2 regions of the Pectobacterium sp. A5351 genome follow, and region 1 is predicted to be linked to the other one. Evidence: predicted binding sites of a transcription regulator. Region 1 holds the regulator's gene; the other holds the start of a gene.

Region 1 (11,983 bases):
CTGCTTGATTACAGTGCAGACGGCAAAACACTGGGCAAAAACACGGGCGACGACCTCAATGAGGGCAAACCAACGCTGCCGCTGCTGCACGCCATGCGTAATGGTAATGCAGAACAGAGTTCGCTGATTCGTCAGGCAATTGAAGAAGGAAACGGGCGCCATCTTCTGGAACCGGTGCTTGCCGCCATGCAACAATGTGGTTCGCTTGATTACACACGTCAGCGTGCAGAAGAAGAGGCAGATAAAGCGATTAGCGCATTGCAGCAGTTGCCAGAAACGCCATACCGTATGGCGCTCGAAGGCCTTGCCCACTTAGCCGTACAGCGCGATTTCTAATCGTGGTGTGAGGTACTTGCCTGATAACGTAATCACCGTTAACTCAATCGTAAGTAGCGCTGCCTTGCAGCGCTACTCGTTCGCAGACTAGGCAGTCTGGTCGATGGTGACATCATCCAGCCGAGACAACATCGCTATCGTCCCTTCACGCAAGATGAAATTAATCAGTCGGGTTCGTTCATCAACGGAAAGTTGATGGAAAATATGCACCCACGATGACATCAGCGTTGGCTCATTATCGATACGATAATATTCTGTTGGCGGATTCTCTTTTACTAGCAGAGAGTTCCTGACCTCGTTCGGCAAACTGCGAATAGAATATTCGACACCACGCCCTTGAACCCCTTTCCTTCTGCGCTTTTCCCAACCGTCGTCTCGCGCCCGTTTATTCAGCCCCTGCGGTGACTTCGGCAATCCACCTACGCCAACCAGCTCACTTGTTGCAAACCATTCTTTGTCCATACTCGTCACTCCCTTGTTTGTTTTGAACAGGCATTACGTCAACTCGCCCAAAAGTTTCCATATAATAGACTATAATTACCTAAACCGCTAACTTTTACACGTTACCGGCACACCTAAGTAATAAAGAAATGATTAAATCCCGTGCAATACTGAAACATCGCAGCCAGAGCAATACGGCAAATCAAAATAAAATGCAGGCCCCTTCTTCAGCACAGATTGGCAATCGAAAAACCTGCTCTCCATGATTCAGTCAATCATCCATTGATAAGATCGGTTCTTCATCCGACGGTGTAATACCCAACTGGCTCAGCGTAGTTGACACGCCGACTCGAAGGATATAAGCAATCAGATCATCTCTTTCTTTTTCAGACAGTTGTTGATAAATCTGCATCCATACCGCCAAGGCCGCGGGCTGTTTCGTCGAGTAGTCAGAAGGCTCGATTTCGAGTAATAGGGATTTTTTTACTATATCCGGTAAGCTGTGAATTGAGTACTCCACTCCTCTTCCCTGGACGCCTTTACGGCGACGCTTCTCCCATCCATCCTCACGGGCGCGCTTATTCAATCCTTGTCTTGATTTCGGAAGGCCGCCGACTCCAACCAATTCGCTGGTAGCAAACCACTCTTTTTTCATTGCCTTTCATCCTGATAGTGCCATCCCTAACAAAAACGCGCTTATTTGGAAATTAATTGAGAATTTTAAGGAAAATTAATGCTATATTATTTCCAAATAGTAATGTCATGTTAGCTCGGCATATAACTAACATCCGTTATTTATACCACTAATCTACAGTCGTCTTATAGCAAATAAGGGAAGGAATATGATTTTAAGGAAACAAGACTGGCATCCCGCTGATATCATTGCTGCACTGCGCAAGAAAAACACGACGCTGGCGGCAGTATCGCGAGCGGCCGGATTAAGCTCATCAACGTTAGCTAACGCCCTCTCACGCCCCTGGCCCAAGGGGGAATGGCTTATTGCTGATGCGTTAAATATTCACCCCTCAGAGATTTGGCCAAGCCGATACTACGATCCGGAAACCAATGAGCTTATCGACAGAAAAAAACTCATCCGCCCCGATTAAAAAAGAAAAGCCGGAGATCACTATCTCCGGCTTTTTATTCAACGTCACGTATTACAAGAATTTCAATGATTAATTCTTGATGAACGTCTCGCCTAGCTCAATATCCTGCTTCAACGTATCCAGCATGCTGCTAAGCGCGTTTTGCTCAAAAGCACTTAATGTGCCGATGTCTTTACGCTCTACGACGCCGTCTTTGCCCAATAGCACCGGCTGAGCGAAGAAGCGGGCATATTTGCCATCGCTTTCAACGTATGCACATTCCACCACACCGCTTTCGCCTTGCAGTGCACGAACCAGAGACAAACCAAAGCGTGCAGCAGCCTGACCCATAGACAAAGTGGCCGATCCGCCACCTGCTTTGGCCTCAACAACCTCGGTGCCCGCATTCTGAATACGCTTGGTCAGATCGGCCACTTCCTGCTCACTGAAGCTGATACCAGGAACCTGAGACAGCAGTGGAAGAATCGTCACACCAGAGTGTCCGCCGATAACTGGCACATTAATATCCTGTGGCTGTTTGCCTTTCAGCTCAGCAACGAAGGTATTGGAACGGATGATATCCAGCGTGGTAACGCCGAACAGTTTGTTTTTGTCATACACTCCAGCTTTTTTCAGCACTTCAGCAGCGATGGCAACGGTCGTGTTCACTGGGTTAGTGATAATACCGATGCAGGCTTTCGGGCAGGTAACCGCAATTTGCTCAACCAGATTACGCACAATTCCCGCATTGACGTTGAACAGATCGGAACGATCCATACCAGGTTTACGTGCCACACCAGCAGAGATCAGCACGATATCCGCGCCAGCAAGCGCAGGTTTAGCATCTTCACCGCTATAGCCTTTGATCTTCACTGCTGTAGGAATGTGGCTCAGATCGACAGCAACACCCGGCGTGACCGGAGCAATATCGTAAAGGGATAGTTCTGAACCTGAAGGAAGCTGGGTTTTGAGGAGGAGTGCGAGTGCCTGACCGATACCACCTGCTGCTCCGAGAACTGCAACTTTCATCCTAAACTCCTTATTATCGTAAAATAAAAAAGTGCCGTGAATTCATTTGGTTATAAACAGAATATAAAAAATGGGGATAAGATCAGTCTACTCACCTTTCTGCAAATGACATGAGAGACAAAAATACGCTATGTCTCTAATAATAAATCAAAAACAACCATTCGTTTGAAAGGTAAGTAAAGTTAATAAGCTATTGAGCTATAACGCGGTGTTCATTCACGTGCAATTAACCGGTGCGCTACATTACACCGATCAATGGCGTCCAAACAACATCATTCTGATAACATTTAATTTACTTTTATGTGACGCAGGACGCATTTCTCGGACTACTCACGGACCGAATTTTTGTGAAAACAGCGACTAGCACATATCTGAGGAAATAGACTGGAATTATAGGCGATTTAATTGCATAAAAATTCACACAACTGCATAATAGAAGGATTAACCATAACAATTAATCCGGTGCAGAATGCGAAATTCGACAAAACAAGAAGACCTCGTTAAAGCGTTCAAAGCGCTGTTAAAGGAAGAGAAGTTCAGTTCCCAAAGCGAAATTGTTCAGGCATTGCAAGACGAAGGATTTGAAAACATCAACCAATCCAAGGTGTCACGCATGCTAACGAAATTTGGCGCCGTGCGCACACGCAATGCAAAAATGGAGATGGTGTATTGTCTCCCAGCCGAACTCGGCGTTCCTACTACCTCCAGCCCGTTGAAGAATCTTGTGCTAGACGTGGACTATAACGATGCGGTCATCGTCATCCATACCAGCCCAGGAGCCGCGCAGCTCATCGCCCGTCTGTTGGATTCACTCGGGAAGTCAGAGGGAATCCTCGGCACCATCGCGGGGGATGACACGATCTTCACCACCCCGGCAAGAGGCTTCAGCGTCAAACAGCTTTACGAAGCTATTCTGGTGCTCTTCGAACAAGAGCTGTAACTCACTCGCCCGCTACCGTTTTTATTACTCGTTTTTTACTGGGTATTTTCGCTACGTTTTCTTTGCTACGTGTAGGATCGCTACACGTAGCAATTATTGCCAAAACGCTTACACCGCGGGCAGTTCAGCCAATGGCCAACGTGGTCGAACGGATACCCCCAGCGTCTGACTGGCGCCATGCATCAGACGTACACTGCCCGCATAGGCAATCATCGCACCATTATCCGTACAGAATTCAGGACGCGCATAAAACACTTCGCCGCCACGTTTTGCCATCACTTCACCTAAGCGCTGGCGTAGCGTCCGGTTTGCACTCACGCCCCCCGCCATGACCAGTCGCTTAAAGCCCGTTTCATCCAGCGCACGACGACACTTGATCGCCAGTGTATCCACAACGGCATCTTCAAATGCACGAGCAATGTCGGCACGCGTTTGATCATCATCGCCGTTGCTACGAATCGTATTGGCTGCAAACGTTTTTAGCCCAGAGAAGCTGAAATCCAGACCGGGACGATCGGTCATTGGGCGAGGAAACGTAAAGCGCTGCGGATCACCCGCCTGCGCCATTTTCGACAACATCGGGCCACCGGGGTAATCCAGCCCCAGCAGTTTCGCCGTCTTATCAAATGCTTCGCCCGCCGCGTCATCAATCGATTCGCCCAGCAAACGGTATTCACCAATGGCCGTCACGCTGATGAGCTGCGTATGTCCACCAGAAACCAGCAGCGCCACGAAGGGAAACGCCGGTGGATTATCTTCCAGCATCGGTGCCAGTAAATGCCCTTCCATATGGTGCACAGGAATCGCCGGCACACCCCAGGCAAACGCCAGAGAGCGGCCGACTGTCGCCCCCACCAATAACGCGCCAACCAAACCAGGGCCGGCGGTATAAGCCACGCCATCGATATCACTCGCCTGCAACCCGGCTTCACGCAGCGCCGCCTGAATTAACGGGACCGTTTTACGCACGTGATCGCGTGAGGCAAGCTCAGGCACTACGCCGCCGTAATCCGCATGTAATTTGACCTGGCTGTATAACTGATTGGCGAGCAAACCGGTTTCTGTGTCATAAATAGCCACGCCGGTTTCATCACAGGATGTTTCGATACCCAATACGCGCATTGCTGTTCCTACTTTGATGACGATACAAGCGCTCGTTGAATGCCGCTTGCTTCAAACTGTGGATAGTCTACCATAAGCGCCCTGATTTCTGCGCTGGCCGTGGTTGGGTGTTTTATGATCACCACAATGCTTTACAAAGGCGTCACGTTTGCAGTAGAATTCCGCACCATTTTGAAAAGGCTGGCACAAGGCCAGCGGCAAACCGAATTTATTGAGGTGAGAGGCACATGCCGGTAATTAAAGTACGTGAAAACGAGCCGTTCGACGTAGCTCTGCGTCGCTTCAAGCGTTCCTGTGAAAAAGCAGGTGTTCTGGCTGAAGTTCGTCGTCGTGAGTTTTATGAAAAACCAACGACCGAACGTAAGCGCGCTAAAGCTTCTGCCGTGAAACGTCACGCGAAGAAACTGGCTCGAGAAAACGCACGCCGCACTCGTCTGTATTAATTTTCAGGAGGGTTTCCCTCCAACGCGTGATTAATCCGCAGACTTAGCAGTTGCATACGAAGGCCGTGCTTTCCGAAAGGAAGCGCGGCTTGTTGTCGTTTATAAGCTATATCTAATGTAACCACCTTACAGAAAGATATACATCAGGGGCTTATGGCTGGACGAATCCCACGCGTATTTATTAATGACCTGCTGGCTCGCACCGACATCGTCGATCTCATTGACGCGCGCGTCAAACTGAAAAAGCAGGGCAAAAACTTCCATGCGTGCTGTCCATTCCATCACGAAAAAACCCCCTCATTCACCGTAAACGGTGACAAACAGTTCTACCACTGTTTTGGTTGTGGCGCACACGGCAACGCCATTGACTTTTTGATGAATTACGATCGTCTCGAATTCGTTGAAACCATTGAAGAACTGGCCACCCAATACGGCCTCGAAGTGCCTTATGAAAGCGGCACTGGCCCAACCCAGTTAGAGCGTCATCAGCGGCAAAGTCTGTACGAATTGATGGGACAGCTCAGCGGGTTCTATCAACAAGCACTAAGCCAGTCAGTCGGTACGCCAGCGTTGCAGTATCTGCAACAGCGCGGTTTAAGCGCAGAGGTTATCAGCCATTTTGCGATCGGCTTCGCCCCGCCCGGCTGGGATAACGTCTTAAAGCGCTTTGGCCGCAATAATGATGACCGCAGCACATTGAACGATGCCGGCATGCTGGTGACTAACGATCAGGGCCGAACGTACGACCGCTTCCGCGAGCGAGTGATGTTCCCCATTCGCGACAAACGGGGGCGAGTGATTGCTTTCGGCGGACGCGTATTAGGCGACGGTACGCCAAAGTACCTTAACTCGCCGGAAACAGAGATTTTTCATAAAGGTCGCCAGCTGTACGGCCTGTATGAAGCGCAGCAAAGCCACGCGGAGCTAAAGCGACTTTTGGTTGTTGAAGGCTATATGGATGTGGTGGCGCTGGCGCAGTTTGGTATTGATTATGCGGTGGCGTCGCTGGGTACTTCGACGACCGCCGATCACATTCAGTTACTCTTTCGCGCCACCGATCTAGTGGTGTGTTGTTATGACGGAGACCGTGCCGGCCGCGAAGCGGCATGGCGCGCACTGGAAACTGCGCTACCCTATTTGAACGATGGTCGTCAGCTACGCTTTATGTTTCTGCCGGACGGTGAAGATCCCGACACGCTGGTACGTAAAGAAGGCAAAGCCGCCTTTGAACAGCGCATGGAACACGCTCTGCCGCTGTCGCAGTTTCTGTTTGAAACGCTGCAACAGCAGGTGGATATGAGTTCGCCCGATGGCCGTACCAAGCTCAGCACGCTGGCGCTACCGCTAATAGGCCAGGTACCGGGAGAAACGCTGCGGCTGTATTTACGCCAGCAGCTCGGCAACAAGCTGGGCATTTTGGACGACAGCCAGTTGGACAGGCTACTGCCGAAAGTGGCAGAGCAGGCGCAGTCTTACCAACCGCCGCAACTAAAAGTCACAACTATGCGTATACTTATAGGACTTTTAGTACAAAACCCCAGGCTGGCGGCAGAGGTTCCTGACCTCGCGCTGGAAGGGATTGAAGAAGACAAAGTGGCTGGTTTATCGCTGTTTCAGGATTTGGTGAAAACCTGTAACGCCAGCCCGGGAATGAACATGGGTCTGCTGTTGGAAAAATATCGTGACAGCAAATACCGCAAGCAACTTGAAACCATGGCTTCATGGAACCATATGATCGTAGAGGAAGAGCTCGACGAGAAGTTCAGAATCAGTCTGGCAGAGCTCTACGATCAGCTGTTGAAACAGCGACAAGAAACATTGATTGCCCGTGACAGAACGCACGGGCTCAACGCCAAAGAAAAAAAAGAGCTTTGGTCGTTGCAACTGGCGTTGACCAGAAAACACTGATACAGAGGCTTAATTGCCGATAAATAGCAGGGTTGAGCCCTGCAAAGAGCCGCTACAGGGGCCGCGGCGATAAGAAAAATACCCCTAATGCTATTGTTAGCGAACTACGCTGACCGACACCAACCCAAATACTCTGAAGTGTGGATACCGTCTTATGGAGCAAAACCCGCAGTCACAGCTGAAGCTGCTTGTCACCCGTGGTAAGGAGCAAGGCTACCTGACCTATGCTGAGGTCAATGACCATCTGCCGGAAGATATCATCGACTCGGATCAGATCGAAGATATCATCCAGATGATTAACGACATGGGCATCCAGGTGATGGAAGAAGCACCGGATGCAGACGATCTGTTGCTGGCCGAAAACACCAATGATGCCGATGAAGATGCGGCAGAGGCTGCTGCGCAGGTTCTATCCAGCGTTGAATCGGAAATTGGTCGCACTACCGATCCGGTTCGCATGTACATGCGTGAAATGGGTACCGTTGAGCTGTTGACGCGTGAAGGCGAGATCGATATCGCCAAACGTATCGAAGACGGTATCAACCAGGTTCAGTGCTCTGTCGCCGAGTATCCTGAAGCCATTACTTACCTGCTGGAACAATACGATCGCGTTGAAGCGGGCGAAAGCCGCCTGTCCGACCTGATCACCGGCTTCGTCGATCCTAATGCGGAAGAGGACATCGCCCCTACCGCAACGCACGTGGGCTCCGAGCTGTCGAGCGAAGAAATGGACGATGACGACGAAGAGTCTGAAGATGACGAAGATTCCGAAGACGATAACAGCATCGATCCGGAACTGGCGCGTGAGAAGTTCACCGAACTGCGTGAGCAATATGAAACGACCCGTCAGGCCATCAAAGCCCACGGTCGTAGCCATGCGCTGGCAGCACAGGAAATCCTGAACCTGTCTGAAGTCTTCAAACAGTTCCGCCTCGTGCCAAAACAGTTTGATTTCCTGGTTAACAGCATGCGTTCCATGATGGATCGCGTCCGTACTCAGGAACGTTTGATCATCAAATTGTGCGTTGAACAGTGCAAAATGCCGAAGAAAAACTTCGTCACCATGTTCACTGGCAATGAAACTAACAGCACCTGGTTTGCCGCAGCCGTCGCCATGGGCAAGCCGTGGTCTGAAAAGCTGAATGATGTAGAAGAAGACGTCACTCGCAGCCTGCAAAAACTGCAACAGATCGAAGAAGAAACCGGTCTGACAATCGAGCAGGTGAAAGACATCAACCGCCGTATGTCGATTGGTGAAGCAAAAGCACGTCGCGCCAAGAAAGAAATGGTGGAAGCCAACCTGCGTCTGGTTATTTCTATCGCGAAGAAATACACCAACCGCGGTTTGCAGTTCCTCGATCTGATTCAGGAAGGCAACATCGGTCTGATGAAAGCGGTAGATAAGTTTGAATATCGCCGTGGCTACAAATTCTCGACCTATGCGACCTGGTGGATCCGTCAGGCGATCACTCGTTCTATCGCCGATCAGGCGCGTACCATCCGTATTCCGGTACACATGATTGAGACGATCAACAAACTGAACCGTATCTCTCGTCAGATGTTGCAGGAAATGGGTCGTGAACCGACGCCGGAAGAGCTGGCTGAACGTATGCTGATGCCGGAAGACAAGATCCGTAAAGTGCTGAAAATCGCGAAAGAGCCGATTTCAATGGAAACCCCGATTGGTGATGATGAAGATTCACATTTGGGCGATTTCATTGAAGATACGACGCTGGAGCTGCCGCTGGATTCTGCAACGTCAGAAAGCCTGCGTTCTGCGACACACGACGTACTGGCTGGCCTGACCGCACGTGAAGCGAAAGTCCTGCGTATGCGTTTCGGTATCGATATGAACACCGATCATACGCTGGAAGAAGTGGGCAAACAGTTTGACGTTACGCGTGAACGTATTCGTCAGATCGAAGCGAAAGCGCTGCGTAAACTGCGCCATCCAAGCCGTTCCGAAGTGCTCCGTAGCTTCCTGGATGATTAATTCGGTTCTCAGCTAATCCACACGACATGATAAATAACCCCGGTTCGCCGGGGTTATTTTTGCCTGTCAGAACGCTCAGATTGAATTTATACGTTATCCTGCAATGCCTGATGCAATTCCTGATACGACGCTACCAGTGACTCCAGCGTCGCACGATTCAGCCCACTTGGGTTCGGCAGCACCCAAACCTGCGTCTCGCCAATACGCAACGCCTGACGCCCCCACGACACTTTCTTGATACCAAACGCCTGACTGAACGCCTGCTTCCCCAACACAGCCAACGCACGCGGCTGATAGCGCTCCATTTTCTCAACAATCGCGTTCCCGCCTTGCAGCAGCTCATCTCGCCCTAGCTCGGTGGCTTCAACCGTGGGGCGATCCACCAGCATGGTGATGCCGCATCCGGTGTCCAGCAGATGCTGTTCTTCCGCAGGAGCCAGCAAACGTTCAGTAAAGCCTGCCTGATGAATGACTTTCCAGAAGCGATTACTGGGGTTCGCGAAGTGGTAACCGTGATGGGCCGTCGACAGCCCGGGGTTAATACCGCAGAAAACCACCTGAAGATTCATGGCCAGAATATCGGTAATCATGTCTTTCCCTACTTCCATTGACTACAACCATCGTAAATTCTGATAAGAATAACAACAAGCTATCTTAAGTACATAAAAGCACCACCCGACAGATAGGCTATAGACCTCCCCCCAGACATTACCGTATAATCATCACCCATTCGGCCCCTTAGCTCAGTGGTTAGAGCAGGCGACTCATAATCGCTTGGTCGCTGGTTCAAGTCCAGCAGGGGCCACCAAATTCAAGGAGTTACGTTAATAACGTGACTCCTTTGTTTTTTCGGGGATACCTGTAGGATTCTGGCTCACGCTATCCATAATGAACCAAGCAGATAAAAAATTAATATTTTTCATACTATTATAGAATACCTCCAGACTTTCTTCGCCGTCCCAATGCTCCTTTCCTTATACTGTTTAAATGTTCAGTTATGCGATAAAAGAGAGTATGCAACGACGAAAAAATTTCCCGGATGGCCCCAAATGTGGCGGATGGATACAAGCATGACCTTAGATGGCAATGTGCGCAGAATCTCCCGCATATACCCCCTTGTTACAGTGCTTATTAGGGACACCACGCACGGCTTTGTGCCCATAAACTAAAGGCGAGAGCCACGTTTAAGCTGCTTTTTAGGTCGCTTATCACAAACGACTGGTTAACCCGACACTCAGACGACATCTGGATAACGTACTGGAAATTCCACCGCGATCCTGCTGGTTGGTGGACATGGACCGATGTGGGATTTTGCCAACAATCCTGAGTTGATCAGCATCGTACGTACCATGTACGAGAAAAACGACATCATCAGTGCCGTTTGCCACGGCCCGGCAGGCTTACTGAATGTGAAGCTCAGCAATGGTGAACTGTTGATTAAAGGCCGTCACCTCACCGGTTTTACCGCGGAAGAAGAAGCGTTCCGTCATTACGACAAGATTGTCCCGTTTGAACTCGAAGCCGCGCTGAAAAAGGATGGCGCAACATTCGAAGAGGCCCCAATCTTTGAAAACAAAGTCGTCGTAGATGGCAGACTGATCACCGGTCAAAATCCGGCATCAGCCAAAGCGCTGGGCGAAGCGGTTGTCAACGCTCTGCAAACGAAAGCGTAATCATCACCTTATCAGACACGTTAGGTGGTAAAACACCTAACGCATCGACCTCAGAAATAATGGCCGCCTGATACCAGCAAAAACCACAGTGGACTCAGTACACATCGCGGACATAGCGTTTGTCCTGCGCCATTTTGGCAATATAGGCTGCCGCGTCCTCACTGCTCATGCCTCCATTCACTTGCGCAACCTGACGGAGCGCCGAGTCCACATCTTTCGCCATGCGGCTGGCGTCGCCACACACGTAGAAATGCGCCCCCTCCTCCAGCCAGCGCCATAGCTCAGCCCCCTGCTCACCCATGCGGTGCTGAACATAAATTTTCTCGCGTTGGTCACGCGAAAAAGCCGTATCCAACCGATGCAGATAACCATCGCGCCGCAACGTCTCCAGCTCCTCACGATAGTAGAAATCGGTCGCCGCACGCTGTTCGCCAAAGAACAGCCAGTTTTTACCTTGTGCCCCTGTCGCCCGACGTTCTTGCAAAAAAGCCCGGAAAGGTGCGATACCCGTGCCCGCCCCCACCATGATAATTGGCGTATCCGGATTTTTAGGCGTGCGGAAATGGGCTGACTTTTGAATGAAGATCGGCACCGCAATCGACTCTGCCGCGCGGTCAGCCAGAAAAGTTGAACACACGCCGCCACGCGGTTTACCCTCAGCCCCATAGCGCACCATCGAGACAGTCAGGTGGATCTGATGCGGGGTGACTGTTGGACTGGATGAAATCGAGTATAAGCGCGGTTGAATACGCTTAAGCACGCTTAGTAATTCGTCAGCCTGAACCTGAATTGGAAACGCCTGTAGCACATCGACAATCTGCCGTCCCCACAGCCACTGTTTGAGTTCCTCTTTACGTTCCTCTTTCAACAGTTCGGCAAGTTCAGCATGATCTGAACGTTGACTCACAAACTGCAAGAACTCCGGCGTGATACGGGCAATTTCGACATGCTGGGATAACGCCTCAGCCAGCGTCATGTCGCCTTTATCCTTGACGGTCACCACGGTAGCAGGC
Region 2 (11,983 bases), 380 kb from region 1:
GGCTGATTGAGGCGTCGGCCGGAACAGGGAAAACCTATACGCTGGCTACGCTGTATCTGCGCCTGTTGCTGGGGCTGGGTAAGCAAGCCGCGTATCCACGTCCGCTACTGGTCGAGGAAATTCTGGTTGTGACCTTTACGGAGGCCGCGACCGAAGAGCTGCGGGAGCGTATTCGTGCCAGAATTCACGCCTTGCGTATCGCCTGCCTGCGTAAAAGCGCGCAGGGGAAGGAGGCGGAAAAGCATAAAGATGCTTCGCTCGCGCAACTGCTGGCGGAGATTTCGGACCATCGCGATGCGGCTGATGTATTGCTGGCGGCTGAACGGCAAATGGATGAGGCGGCGATCTACACGATCCACGGTTTCTGCCAGCGTATGCTCAGTACCAATGCGTTTGAATCCGGCGTGCTTTTTGAACAAGTGCTGATAGAAGATGAGCAGCCGTTGCGCCGTCAGGCCTGCGCCGATTTTTGGCGTCGTTATTGCTATCCGCTGCCGGTAGAGGTCGCCCGTATTGTCGGTCTGGAGTGGAAAGGGCCAGAAAACCTGCTGGCCGATCTGGCTCCTTATCTGCACGGTGAAGCGCCTGCGTTTCGCTTGCCGCCAGAAGAAGACGAAACGTTGCTGAGTCGACATGAGAAAATCGTGGCGACGATCGATGCGTACAAACAACGCTGGCTGGCGTCAGCAGCGGAGCTGGAAGCGTTGATTAGCGCTTCTGGCGTCGATAAGCGCAGCTACAGCAGCAAGCATCTTCCCAACTGGTTACAGAAAGTCACGCTGTGGGCAGAGCAGCCGACGCTGGATTATCAACTGCCGAAAGATCTGGTGAGATTTGCCCAGCAAACGCTAATCGAGAAGACGAAGAAAGGTGAACCACCTGTTCATGCCCTGTTTGAGGAGACTGAGCGGCTGCTTGAAACGCCGCTATCGCTGCGTGATTTGGTGATTGTGCGTGCGCTGTCAGCGATCCGGGAGTCGGTGCGTGAGGAGAAACGACAGCGTGCGGAGCTGGGATTTGACGATCTGCTGAGTCGTCTGGATATTGCGTTGCAGCAGCCGGGGGGAGAGCAGCTTGCCAGCGCCATTCGCGAGCGCTATCCGGTAGCAATGATTGATGAGTTTCAGGATACCGACCCCCAGCAGTACCGTATTTTCCGAACGTTGTACGTCAGGCAGCCGCAGTGTGGTCTGCTGTTGATCGGTGATCCTAAACAGGCTATTTATGCATTTCGCGGCGCGGATATTTTTACCTATATGCACGCGCGCGGAGAAGTGGCTGCACATTATACGCTGGGCACGAACTGGCGTTCGTCGCATCAGATGGTGCGTGGCGTTAATCGTTTGTTTGAGCGCCTCGACCATCCTTTTATTTTCCACAATATCCCTTTCCTGCCGGTCAAGCCTGCCGACTCTAAACGCGGCCTGGTGTTTGAGGTTGCCGGGCAGCCTCAGCCTGCGTTGCAATTCTGGCTAACGGGCTCAGAACCGATCGGCATAGGGGATTATCAGCAGCAGATGGCGCGCCAGTGTGCGGCGCAGATTCGTGACTGGCTGGCGGCCAGCCAGCGTCATGAAGCCTGGTTGGTCAGCGATGATTCACGGCGTTTGGTCAAAGCCTCCGACATGAGTGTGCTGGTGCGCAGCCGGCGTGAAGCCTCGCTGATTCGTGATGCACTGAGCCGTTTGTCGATTCCCTCGGTGTATCTGTCCAATCGCGACAGCGTGTTTAGCACGCCAGAAGCCAGCGATATGTTGTGGCTGTTGCAGGCGGTGCTGGCACCGGAGCAGGAGCGCACGTTACGCAGTGCAATGGCGACGGCGCTGATGGGGCTAGATGCCGAACAGGTTGATGCGTTAGGGCAAAGCGAAGCAACATGGGATGCGCTGGTGGATGAGTTTGCCGGTTATCGCACGCTGTGGCGTCAGAAAGGCGTACTGCCGATGCTGCGTGCGCTAATGAGCCAACATCAATTGGCGGAAAACCTGCTGGCGAGCGCGGACGGGGAGCGCCGCATTACCGATATCCTGCATATCGGTGAGTTATTGCAGGATGCCTCGGCAACGCTCGATAGCGAACATGCGCTGGTGCGCTGGCTATCGCAACAGATTGTCCAGCCGAATCCGCAGGCCGAGAATCAGCAGCTACGTCTGGAAAGTGACCGTCATTTGGTGCAGATCGTCACGATCCATAAATCGAAAGGATTGGAATACCCGCTAGTGTGGCTGCCTTTCATCAGTAATTTCCGCGTGCAGGATCAGGGCATTTATCACGATCGCGAGAGCTATCAGGCCGTATTGGATCTGCAAAATCATGAGGAAAGTCAGACGTTGGCGGAAGAAGAGCGGCTGGCGGAAGATTTACGTTTGCTGTATGTCGCGCTAACCCGCTCTATTTACTACTGTAGCGTAGGCGTTGCGCCTGTTCAGCGGTCACGTAAGAAAGACGGCAGCAGTGATATGCACCAGAGCGCGCTGGGCTATTTACTCCAGCGCGGTAAAGAAGCTGAGGCTGCCACGTTAGTCAGCGAGCTGGAGGGCATGGTCGGGGACGGTGTTGCATTGACACCGCTACAGGCGACGGAAACGCAGCGCTGGCAGCCGGATAGACCAGAGTTGGCAGAGCTACAGGCTCGTCATATTGAGCGCCAATTGCGCGACGGCTGGCGAGTCACCAGTTATTCGGGACTTCAGCAGCATGGCACCACAAGTGCGCAGGATCTGGTGCCGCGTCTGGATATCGAAGCGATAGGCGAGCGTCAGGAAACGGATGAAGCCCAACTGACACCGCATACGTTCCCGCGCGGCGCAAGTCCGGGGACGTTTTTGCATAGCCTGTTTGAAACGCTGGATTTCACCCAGCCTGTTGATGATGGCTGGCTAGCCGAGCAGTTGCAGCTACAGGGATTTGAAGCGCACTGGCATCCGGTGTTGAAGGTGTGGATGGATACGCTTTTGCATACGCCGCTTAACAATCAAGGGATGACACTGTCGGCGCTGGATAACACAGATAAGCAGGCTGAATTACAGTTCTATATACCAATTGATGCTCCAATACATGCGGCGCAGCTCGACCGGTTGGCAAAGCATCACGATCCGCTATCCGCGCGGTGTCCGGCGCTCTCTTTTCAGCAGGTGAAAGGCATGCTGAAAGGATTTATCGATCTGGTGTTCCGCTGGGAAGGGCGCTATTACCTGCTGGACTACAAATCCAATTGGCTCGGCCCTGATGCCAGTGCGTACACCCAAACGGCCATGATGCAGTCGATGGCCGAACACCGCTATGACCTGCAATACCAGCTCTATACGCTGGCTTTGCATCGCTATCTCCGTCACCGCATTGCGGATTATGTCTATGAGCGCCACTTTGGCGGCGTGTTTTATCTGTTTTTACGCGGCGTTGAGGAATCTCACCCCGGCAATGGCATCTTTGCTTGCCGCCCCTCTGCTGACTTTGTTTTTGGGCTTGATACGCTCTTCAAGGGAAAGATGCCTGACGATGCTGATACAGGAATTCCCTCATGATTGCCTTGCTTGAAATGGCACTGGCGCGGCGACTGCTGCGCCCGCTGGATATGCAGTTTGCCAGAATGCTGGCGGATGAGACGCAGCCCGCTCTGCTGCTGGCCGCCGCCTGCCTGAGCGCGCACTCGGGCGCGGGGCATGTGTGCTTACCGCTGGAGAATTTGCAGGCACAGACGCTGTTTGATGGTCGCGATCCTGATCTGGCACAACAGCTGCTTACGGAGGCAGGGCTCAACACGGTCGCCGCATGGCAGCAGCGTTTGCTGGCATCTGACGCTGTCAGCGACGGCAGTTCATCGACGCCGCTGGTGTTGCAGGGAGAAAAGCTTTATTTACAGCGCAGCTGGCAGAGTGAGGGGCGCGTGGCGCGCTTTATCGCCAGCGAACGCGATACGCTACCCGTTGATGAACCTGCGATCCGGGCCGCGTTGGATCGGTTATTTCCTGACACGGGCGAAGAGGTTGACTGGCAGAAAGTCGCCGCCGCTGTCGCATTGACGCGCCGTATTGCGATTATTTCTGGCGGGCCGGGGACGGGGAAAACCACGACGGTCGCCAGACTGCTGGCCGCATTGATTGAACTGAATACGGGGGAAGCGTTACGTATTCAATTAGCCGCACCGACTGGGAAAGCGGCAGCGCGGCTCACGGAGTCGCTGGGTCAGGCTCTGCATCGTCTGGCGGTGGAACCTCAGCAGCGGGATGCGTTTCCGCAGGAAGCGACAACGCTGCACCGGCTCTTGGGTGCGGTGACGGATAGCCAGCGCCTGCGCCATAATCAGGACAACCCGCTGCATCTGGATGTGCTGATTGTGGATGAGGCGTCAATGGTCGATCTGCCGATGATGGCGAATGTGATTGCTGCGCTTCCGCCACACGCCAGAATTATCTTTCTGGGCGATCGCGATCAGTTAGCGTCCGTTGAGGCGGGGGCGGTATTGGGCGATATTTGTCGTTTTGCCGAGGCTGGCTATAGCCGCGCGCGGGCGCAGCAATTGCAGCGGCTGACGGGCTGTAGTCTGGATGAAAGCGGCCCTGAAGGACAGACGACGGTCAGTGACAGTATCTGCCTGTTACGCCGGAGTTATCGCTTTGATCCGTATTCCGGTATTGGACAATTGGCGCAGGCGGTGAACGGCGGCGATGATGTTCGCGTGCGTGAGGTGCTGAATGGCGAGTTTACCGACATTACCTGTAGTCCGTTAGCCGATGCTGAAGAATATCAGGCCATGTTGGCACAGTGTGTCGACGGATATGGTGATTATCTACAGCTTATTACTGCGGGATCCTCGCCGGATGCCGTGCTGCTTGCCTTCCAGCGTTATCGCCAACTGTGCGCGTTGCGTGAAGGGCCGTTTGGCGTCGCAGGGCTGAATCAGCGCATCGAGCAGGCTTTGCATCAGGCTGGGTTGATTCAGCGTAGTCGTCATCCGCTTAACCGCTGGTATCCCGGCCGCCCAGTCATGATTGAACGTAACGATGCTGCTTTGGGCCTATTCAACGGCGATATTGGTATTGCCATGATGGGAGAGAGCGGGGAGCTACGCGTGTTTTTCCCCCTGCCGAATGGCGAAACCAAAGATGTCACGCCAAGCCGTCTGCCGCCGCACGAAACGGCCTATGCGATGACGGTGCATAAATCGCAAGGGTCGGAGTTTGATCATACCGCGCTGGTGTTGCCTAACCACTATTTGCCGGTGCTGACGAGGGAGTTGGTGTATACCGCCATCACCCGTGCACGCCAGCGTTTGTCTCTCTATACCGACATCAGGATCCTCTGTCGTGCGGTGAAGACGCCAACGCAGCGCTATAGCGGTTTGGAAGAGCGAATTAGCGCGTTAATGGCACGTTCTTGAGAGCATGCTGCTTATAGTGAACTGTTTTATTAGATATTAACGTCAGGCCGATTCGCGCTCAATCAGTGAAAAACCAATATCTACGATGAGCGCATGTGGGGATCCGATCGTTTGGGACTCGGGTTCACGCTGAGTGAACAGGCAAGGAAATGGACGACGCTGAGCGGTGAGTTTGGCAAGCAGCCATAAATGGACAAACGCTTGTGGCCGATTTTACGGTCGGCCACGAGCGGCGTTATTGAGTGGAATCGCTCAGAGGTCCAACACCAGAATCTTCGAGCGACGCTGGTAGTTGTACAGCGCCTGTTTTTTCTTCGGCAGCATTTCCACTTCGGCGGGTAAAAAGCCGCGCTCCTGGAACCAGTGGATGCTGTGCGTCGTCAGCACAAACAGCTTTTGCAGACCCTGCTGACGCGCCTGGGCGGCAATACGTAGCAATAGCATATCGCCGCGCGATGAACTGCGGTAATCCGGATGAACCGCAACGCAGGCCATTTCGCCGATGCTTTCTTCCGGGAACGGATAAAGTGCCGCGCAGGCGATAGTCAGGTTATCGCGTACCACGACGGTGAATTTGTCGATCTCCATTTCTAACTGTTCGCGCGAGCGTCTGACCAGAATACCTTGCTCTTCCAGCGGGCGAATCAGTTCCAGAATGCCGCCGATGTCATTGATGGTTGCACGGCGAACCTGCTCGGCGCTTTCCATCACGATCTGCGTACCGATGCCGTCACGTGAGAACAGCTCCTGCAGCAGCGCACCGTCATCCTGATAGCTGATCAGGTGGCTGCGGCGCACACCGCTACGGCAGGCTTTAACCGCGCCGCGCAGGAATCGAACCGTACCCGAATGGTAATCGCCAGCCTGTTCCAGTGCATCAATACGCTTCTGTGCATCGTCAGGGAACAGCTCGGAAATGATGTTGCCTTCTTCATTGGTCACGCCCTGTGAGGAGCAGAAACCGATCATCTTTTCCGCTTTCAGCTTAATGGCGAGCTGGGTCGCGACCTCTTCCGAGGTTAAATTGAAACTTTCACCCGTGACAGAAACCGCAACCGGTCCGAGCAGGACAATCGCGCCGCTATTCAGCTGGCGATGAACGGCTTCTTCATCAATGCGGCGAATGCGGCCGCTGTGGCAGTAGTCCACGCCGTCATCAACGCCAAGCGGTTGCGCGATAATAAAATTACCGCTGACGACATTAATATGGGCACCTTGCAGCGGCGTGTTGTTCAGGCTCATCGACAGTCGGGCCGTGATGTCCAACTGCAGCATCCCCGCCGCCTGCTTAACCAGCTCCAGCGTGGCGCTGTCGGTGATGCGGGTGTTTTTATGGTAGTGAGGCTCGTAGTGATGCGTTGTCAGGTTGGCATCGATCTGGGGGCGAGCGCCATAAACGACGACCAGCTTAATCCCCAGACTGTGCAGCAGCCCGATATCATTTACGATGCTAGAGAAGTTGGCATGCTCAATGGCTTCGCCACCTAACATGATGACAAACGTTTTGCCACGGTGGGCATTGATATAGGGAACTGAATGGCGGAAGCCCTGAACCAGTTCTGTACTACGTTCCTTCACTGCGAGCCCTCTTTGCATTTTTATTCGTAATTTATGTATTTTTATTCTTTATGGCGTAAAAGGCAAGAGGAAGTATTCACCATAAAAGCGAGGTTAATGCTTCAAATTTATGATATCCGCCTGTTATAAGGCCTGCAGATGATTTTTGCATGACAGGGCAGAGCAGATTCGTTAAAGTTTTTGACAATTTTTACCTTTATTCATTTTTTGATCGCTTATCCCATGCAGTAGCAAACAAAAATTCAGGATAACGCACAGCAATCAGATCGGAGCGGCATGTCTCATTCGAATCATCATCTGACTCGACGGCGTCTATTACAAAGCGCAGCAGCAACCTGGCTGTTAAGCGTAAGTGGTGTAGGGATGGCGGCGACAACACAGGTTGTTGCCGTGCGCGTCTGGCCGTCTTCTGCCTATACCCGCGTCACGCTGGAATCTAATCACCCGCTGAAATATAAACAGTTTAGTCTCAGTAATCCTGAACGCATTGTGGTGGATATCGAAAATGTTCACCTGAACAGCGTATTGAAGGAAATAGCCAGCCAGTTTCAGCAGGATAACGATCCGCTGATTAAAGAAGCGCGCATCGGCCAGTTTGATAAAAGCACGGTGCGTTTGGTGCTGGAACTCAAACAGCAGGTGACGACCAAAGTCTTTACGCTGGGGCCGGTGGCCGAATTCAAGCATCGGCTGGTGCTGGATTTGTACCCTGCGGCAGGGCGCTATGACAACGAAGAAGATCCGCTGCTGGCGCTGTTGGAGGATTACAACAAAGGCGATCTGGAGCGCACGCTGCCAGCAGAAGCGCCGAAAGCCGGGAAGGCCGGGCGGGATCGTCCGCTGATTATTATGCTCGACCCTGGTCATGGCGGTGAAGATCCCGGTGCGATTGGCAAGAATAAAACGCGCGAGAAAGACATCGTGCTGCAAATCGCCCGCCGCCTGCGCAAGCTGATCGATAATGAATCCAACATGAAAGCGCATATGACGCGCAATGAAGATGTGTTCATTCCGCTGCGCGTGCGGGTGGCGAAAGCGCGCAAGCAGCGTGCCGATCTGTTCATTTCGATTCATGCGGATGCGTTTACCAATCGTTCGGCAAGAGGATCGTCGGTTTTTGCCCTCTCGAAGAAAGGGGCAACCAGTACCGCCGCCAGATTTCTGGCAGAAACTCAGAACGAATCGGATTTGATTGGCGGCGTGAGCATGAGCGGCGATCGCTATCTGGATCACACCATGTTCGATCTGGTGCAGACCGTCACTATCAGCGACAGCCTGAAGTTTGGTCAAGAGATCCTGAGTCGGTTGGGTAAAGTGAATCGCCTGCATAAAAACAGCGTCGATCAGGCTGGGTTTGCGGTACTGAAAGCGCCGGATATTCCGTCTGTTCTGGTTGAGACGGCATTTATCAGTAATCTGGAGGAAGAGCGCAAGCTGCGTACCAGCCAGTTTCAACAGCAGATTGCCGAATCCATTTTTGCAGGCATTAAAGCCTACTTTGCCAGTCAGGCTCAGCAGTAGTTGATGTTGCTGATGTCGCACGATGGCTGCGCCTAACCGGCGCGGTTCAGAGGAAAGAGGTCGCGCAGAAAACAAAAAAGCACCCGTTAAGGTGCTTTATCGCTGCGTTCTTAATCGAACAGAACGTAATTGAAAATAGTCTTAATTGGTTGCGGGGGCCGGATTCGAACCGACGACCTTCGGGTTATGAGCCCGACGAGCTACCAGGCTGCTCCACCCCGCGTCCGTATGACTTTCTTTACTACTTTTACTTCCCTTGATGGACGACTCACATCAATTGGTTGCGGGGGCCGGATTCGAACCGACGACCTTCGGGTTATGAGCCCGACGAGCTACCAGGCTGCTCCACCCCGCGTCCGTACTAACTTTTTACTATTGACTATCTTTTACTACTTTCACTTTTCTTGATGGACGACTCACATCAATTGGTTGCGGGGGCCGGATTTGAACCGACGACCTTCGGGTTATGAGCCCGACGAGCTACCAGGCTGCTCCACCCCGCGTCCGTGGATGCGCACTATACTCTCCATGAGTATTGATGCAACCTATTTCTCTAAAAAGCGCGGTATTTGGCTGTCAGGTGATTGATTTACCGCCTTATAGGTTGTTTTGTGACCGTAATGTGGCGATGGGAGGAAACCCCACCTTTTACTGTGCCGCGTGCCGAATGGCATACGCGCGATCCGTGGATTTATATGCTGTCCCATTCCTTTCTCGATAGCCGTTTGTTATCGTTCGACGGTAAATTTTTTGATGTAAAAAGCGAGTGCAAAGATGAAGGGACGGTGGGGAAAATATGTGCTGACCGCAGTGGTCATTGCCATTCTGGCTGGGTGTCAATCCCGGCCAACCGATCGCGGGCAGCAATATAAAGATGGTCACCTCAACCAGCCTCTGGAATTGGTGAATGAGCCGAATGCCAAGGGTAAACCCGTCAACGCACGGGATTTCATGACTCAGGTTTCTGAAATCCGCTCGGCGTCACCGAATCTCTATACGCGCAATAATACGACTTTTCAGGCGATTGAAAACTGGATGATGTCCGGGGCTGATACCCGTGAACTGAGCAAGTTTGGTCTGAACGCCTGGCAGATGGAAGGCGTTGATAATTTTGGTAACGTGCAGTTTACCGGTTATTACACGCCGGTGTTGCAGGCGCGCCATACCCGCCAGGGGGAATTCCGCCATCCTTTATATGCCATGCCGTCGAAGGGCAGAAAGAACAGTCGGCTGCCGGATCGTGCTGGCATTTATGCTGGAGCGCTGGATGACAGGCTGGTTCTCGCCTGGACTAACTCGCTGGTCGATAACTTCATGATGGAAGTGCAGGGCAGCGCCTATATTGATTTTGGCGATGGACGTCCGCTGACGTTCTTCGGCTATGCGGGTAAAAACGGCCATGCCTACCGCAGTATTGGTAAAGTGTTGATCGATCGGGGTGAAGTCCCGCGTGAAGAGATGTCTATGCAGGCCATCCGCAAGTGGGCGGAGCAGCACACCGAATATGAAGTACGTGAATTGTTTGAGCAGAATCCCTCTTTCGTGTTCTTTAAACCCATGATGTCCGCCCCTGTCAAAGGGGCCAGCGCCGTGCCGCTGGTGGCGAAAGCCTCTGTGGCATCTGACCGTTCGCTGATTCCGGCTGGTACCGCTCTGTTAATGGAAGTGCCGCTGCTGGATAACGTAGGTAAATTCACTGGCAAGTATGAAATGCGCCTGATGATTGCGCTGGATGTCGGCGGGGCGATTAAAGGCCAGCACTTCGATATGTATCAGGGTATTGGGCCGGATGCAGGCCACTCGGCTGGCTTCTATAACCACTATGGACGGGTTTGGGTGTTGAAGAACGCACAAAGCAGTACGGCGAACGGTTCAGGTTCTTCACTGCTGGTTAATTATCAACAAAACTGATGCTTCTCTGAGGTTGTCATGGCGATTAAACGTTATCCACATCTTGCGCATTGGGGCGCGTTTACCGCTGTAGTTGAAGACGGCAGGTTGATTCGATGCGAGCCGTTTGCTGACGATCCGGCACCTTCTGACATGCTCGATTCCATCGTGCCGCTGGTGTATTCCGACCGGCGTATCCGTCGGCCTTCGGTGCGGCGTTCCTGGCTCCAGAAACGCGAAAATAGCGACAGAACGCTGCGTGGCCGGGAAGACTTTGCTGAAGTGGATTGGGATGTGGCGCTCGATCTGGTTGCGCAGGAGAATCGTCGTATTCGCGATCGTTACGGTGCGGACGGCTTGTTTGCCGGTTCCTACGGCTGGTCATCTGCCGGGCGCTATCACCATGCGCGTTCTCAGGTACGACGCTTCTATTTCTCTGGCGGCGGCGCGGTCGATCAGCAGGGGAATTACAGCTGGGGCGCAGCGCAGTTCTTCCTGCCGTATGTGATTGGCACCTTCCATCCGCTGACGGGCAAGGTGACGGAATGGCGCAGTGTCGCTGAGCACTGTGATATTTTCCTTGCGTTTGGCGGTCTGGCGCTGAAAAACGCGCAGGTGGCCTCCGGCGGTGCCGGACACCACACGTTGAAGCCTGCGCTGGAAGCGCTGGTGGCGAAAGGCATTCCGGTCATTAACATCAGCCCGATGCGCGATGACTGCCCCGAGTTTGTGAACGCCGAGTGGATTCCTATCCGACCGAATACCGATGTCGCTCTGATGCTGGCGCTGGGCTATGAGATTCAGCGCTTGGGCGCTGACGATAAGGATTTCCTGCAACGCTACTGTGTTGGCTATGAGCAACTGAGCGACTATTTGCATGGCCGCGGCGATGGCGTGGTGAAAACGCCCGAATGGGCCAGCGATATCACGGGCATTCCCGCCGAGCGTATCCGGCGTCTGGCGCAACAGCTGATTGGCGTGCGCAGCTTTATTACCTGTTCTTACTCTGTGCAACGCGCGCACCGCGGTGAGCAGCCGTACTGGATGATGATTGCGCTGTCCTCAATGCTGGGACAGGTGGGGTTACCGGGTGGCGGCTTCTCCTTCGGGCACGGCTCGATGAATAGCGTGGGCAACGAGCGTATTTCAACGCCTGCGCCAGCTTCACCTTCCAGCCCGAATGCGGGACGAGCAATCCCCGTGGCGCGCATCGCCGATATGCTCTTGCATCCCGGTACGCCTTATACCTTTCAGGGAGAAACCCATACTTATCCCGATATTCATCTGATTCATTGGGCGGGCGGTAATCCGTTCCATCACCATCAGCAGTTGAACCGTCTGGTAGACGGCTGGCGTAAGCCGGATACGGTGATTGTGCAGGATATCGTCTGGACGCCAGCGGCGCAAATGGCGGATATCGTGCTGCCTGTTACGACCACGCTGGAGCGTAATGACATCGGCGGGTCGTCCCGCGATCGCTTTATTTTTGCCATGCATCAGGCGATTGCGCCGCAGCATCAGGCGCGTAATGACGTGGATATCTTCAGCGAGCTGGCGGAGCGTTTGGGTTATGGCGATGTGTTCACGCAAAATCGCAGTGAGCGGCAGTGGCTG

The links. The regulator ArgR, encoded in region 1, controls arginine synthesis, uptake and breakdown. The targets are predictions, from matches to a motif close to ANTGAATAAAAATACANT.
Region 2: the regulator ArgR is predicted to act here: its motif matches at 6,991-7,008, upstream of argA (amino-acid N-acetyltransferase).

What each region holds. Positions count from the first base shown of each region.
Region 1 is NZ_CP116477.1:585,698-597,680, reverse strand. It holds gene ispB (octaprenyl diphosphate synthase) at 1-336, shown strand, start outside; gene O1Q74_RS02765 (DNA-binding protein) at 424-798, opposite strand; gene O1Q74_RS02760 (DNA-binding protein) at 1,049-1,432, opposite strand; gene O1Q74_RS02755 (helix-turn-helix domain-containing protein) at 1,620-1,883, shown strand; gene mdh (malate dehydrogenase) at 1,953-2,891, opposite strand; gene argR (transcriptional regulator ArgR) at 3,361-3,831, shown strand; gene tsaD (tRNA (adenosine(37)-N6)-threonylcarbamoyltransferase complex transferase subunit TsaD) at 3,940-4,953, opposite strand; gene rpsU (30S ribosomal protein S21) at 5,181-5,396, shown strand; gene dnaG (DNA primase) at 5,550-7,304, shown strand; gene rpoD (RNA polymerase sigma factor RpoD) at 7,459-9,297, shown strand; gene mug (G/U mismatch-specific DNA glycosylase) at 9,384-9,887, opposite strand; tRNA gene O1Q74_RS02715 (tRNA-Ile) at 10,030-10,105, shown strand; gene O1Q74_RS02710 (type 1 glutamine amidotransferase domain-containing protein) at 10,599-10,970, shown strand; gene O1Q74_RS02705 (sulfite reductase subunit alpha) at 11,065-11,983, opposite strand, start outside.
Region 2 is NZ_CP116477.1:961,207-973,189, forward strand. It holds gene recB (exodeoxyribonuclease V subunit beta) at 1-3,524, shown strand, start outside; gene recD (exodeoxyribonuclease V subunit alpha) at 3,521-5,380, shown strand; partial or broken gene O1Q74_RS04605 (hypothetical protein) at 5,465-5,569, shown strand; gene argA (amino-acid N-acetyltransferase) at 5,633-6,976, opposite strand; gene amiC (N-acetylmuramoyl-L-alanine amidase AmiC) at 7,235-8,479, shown strand; tRNA gene O1Q74_RS04620 (tRNA-Met) at 8,626-8,702, opposite strand; tRNA gene O1Q74_RS04625 (tRNA-Met) at 8,758-8,834, opposite strand; tRNA gene O1Q74_RS04630 (tRNA-Met) at 8,906-8,982, opposite strand; gene mltA (murein transglycosylase A) at 9,254-10,390, shown strand; gene O1Q74_RS04640 (molybdopterin-dependent oxidoreductase) at 10,409-11,983, shown strand, end outside.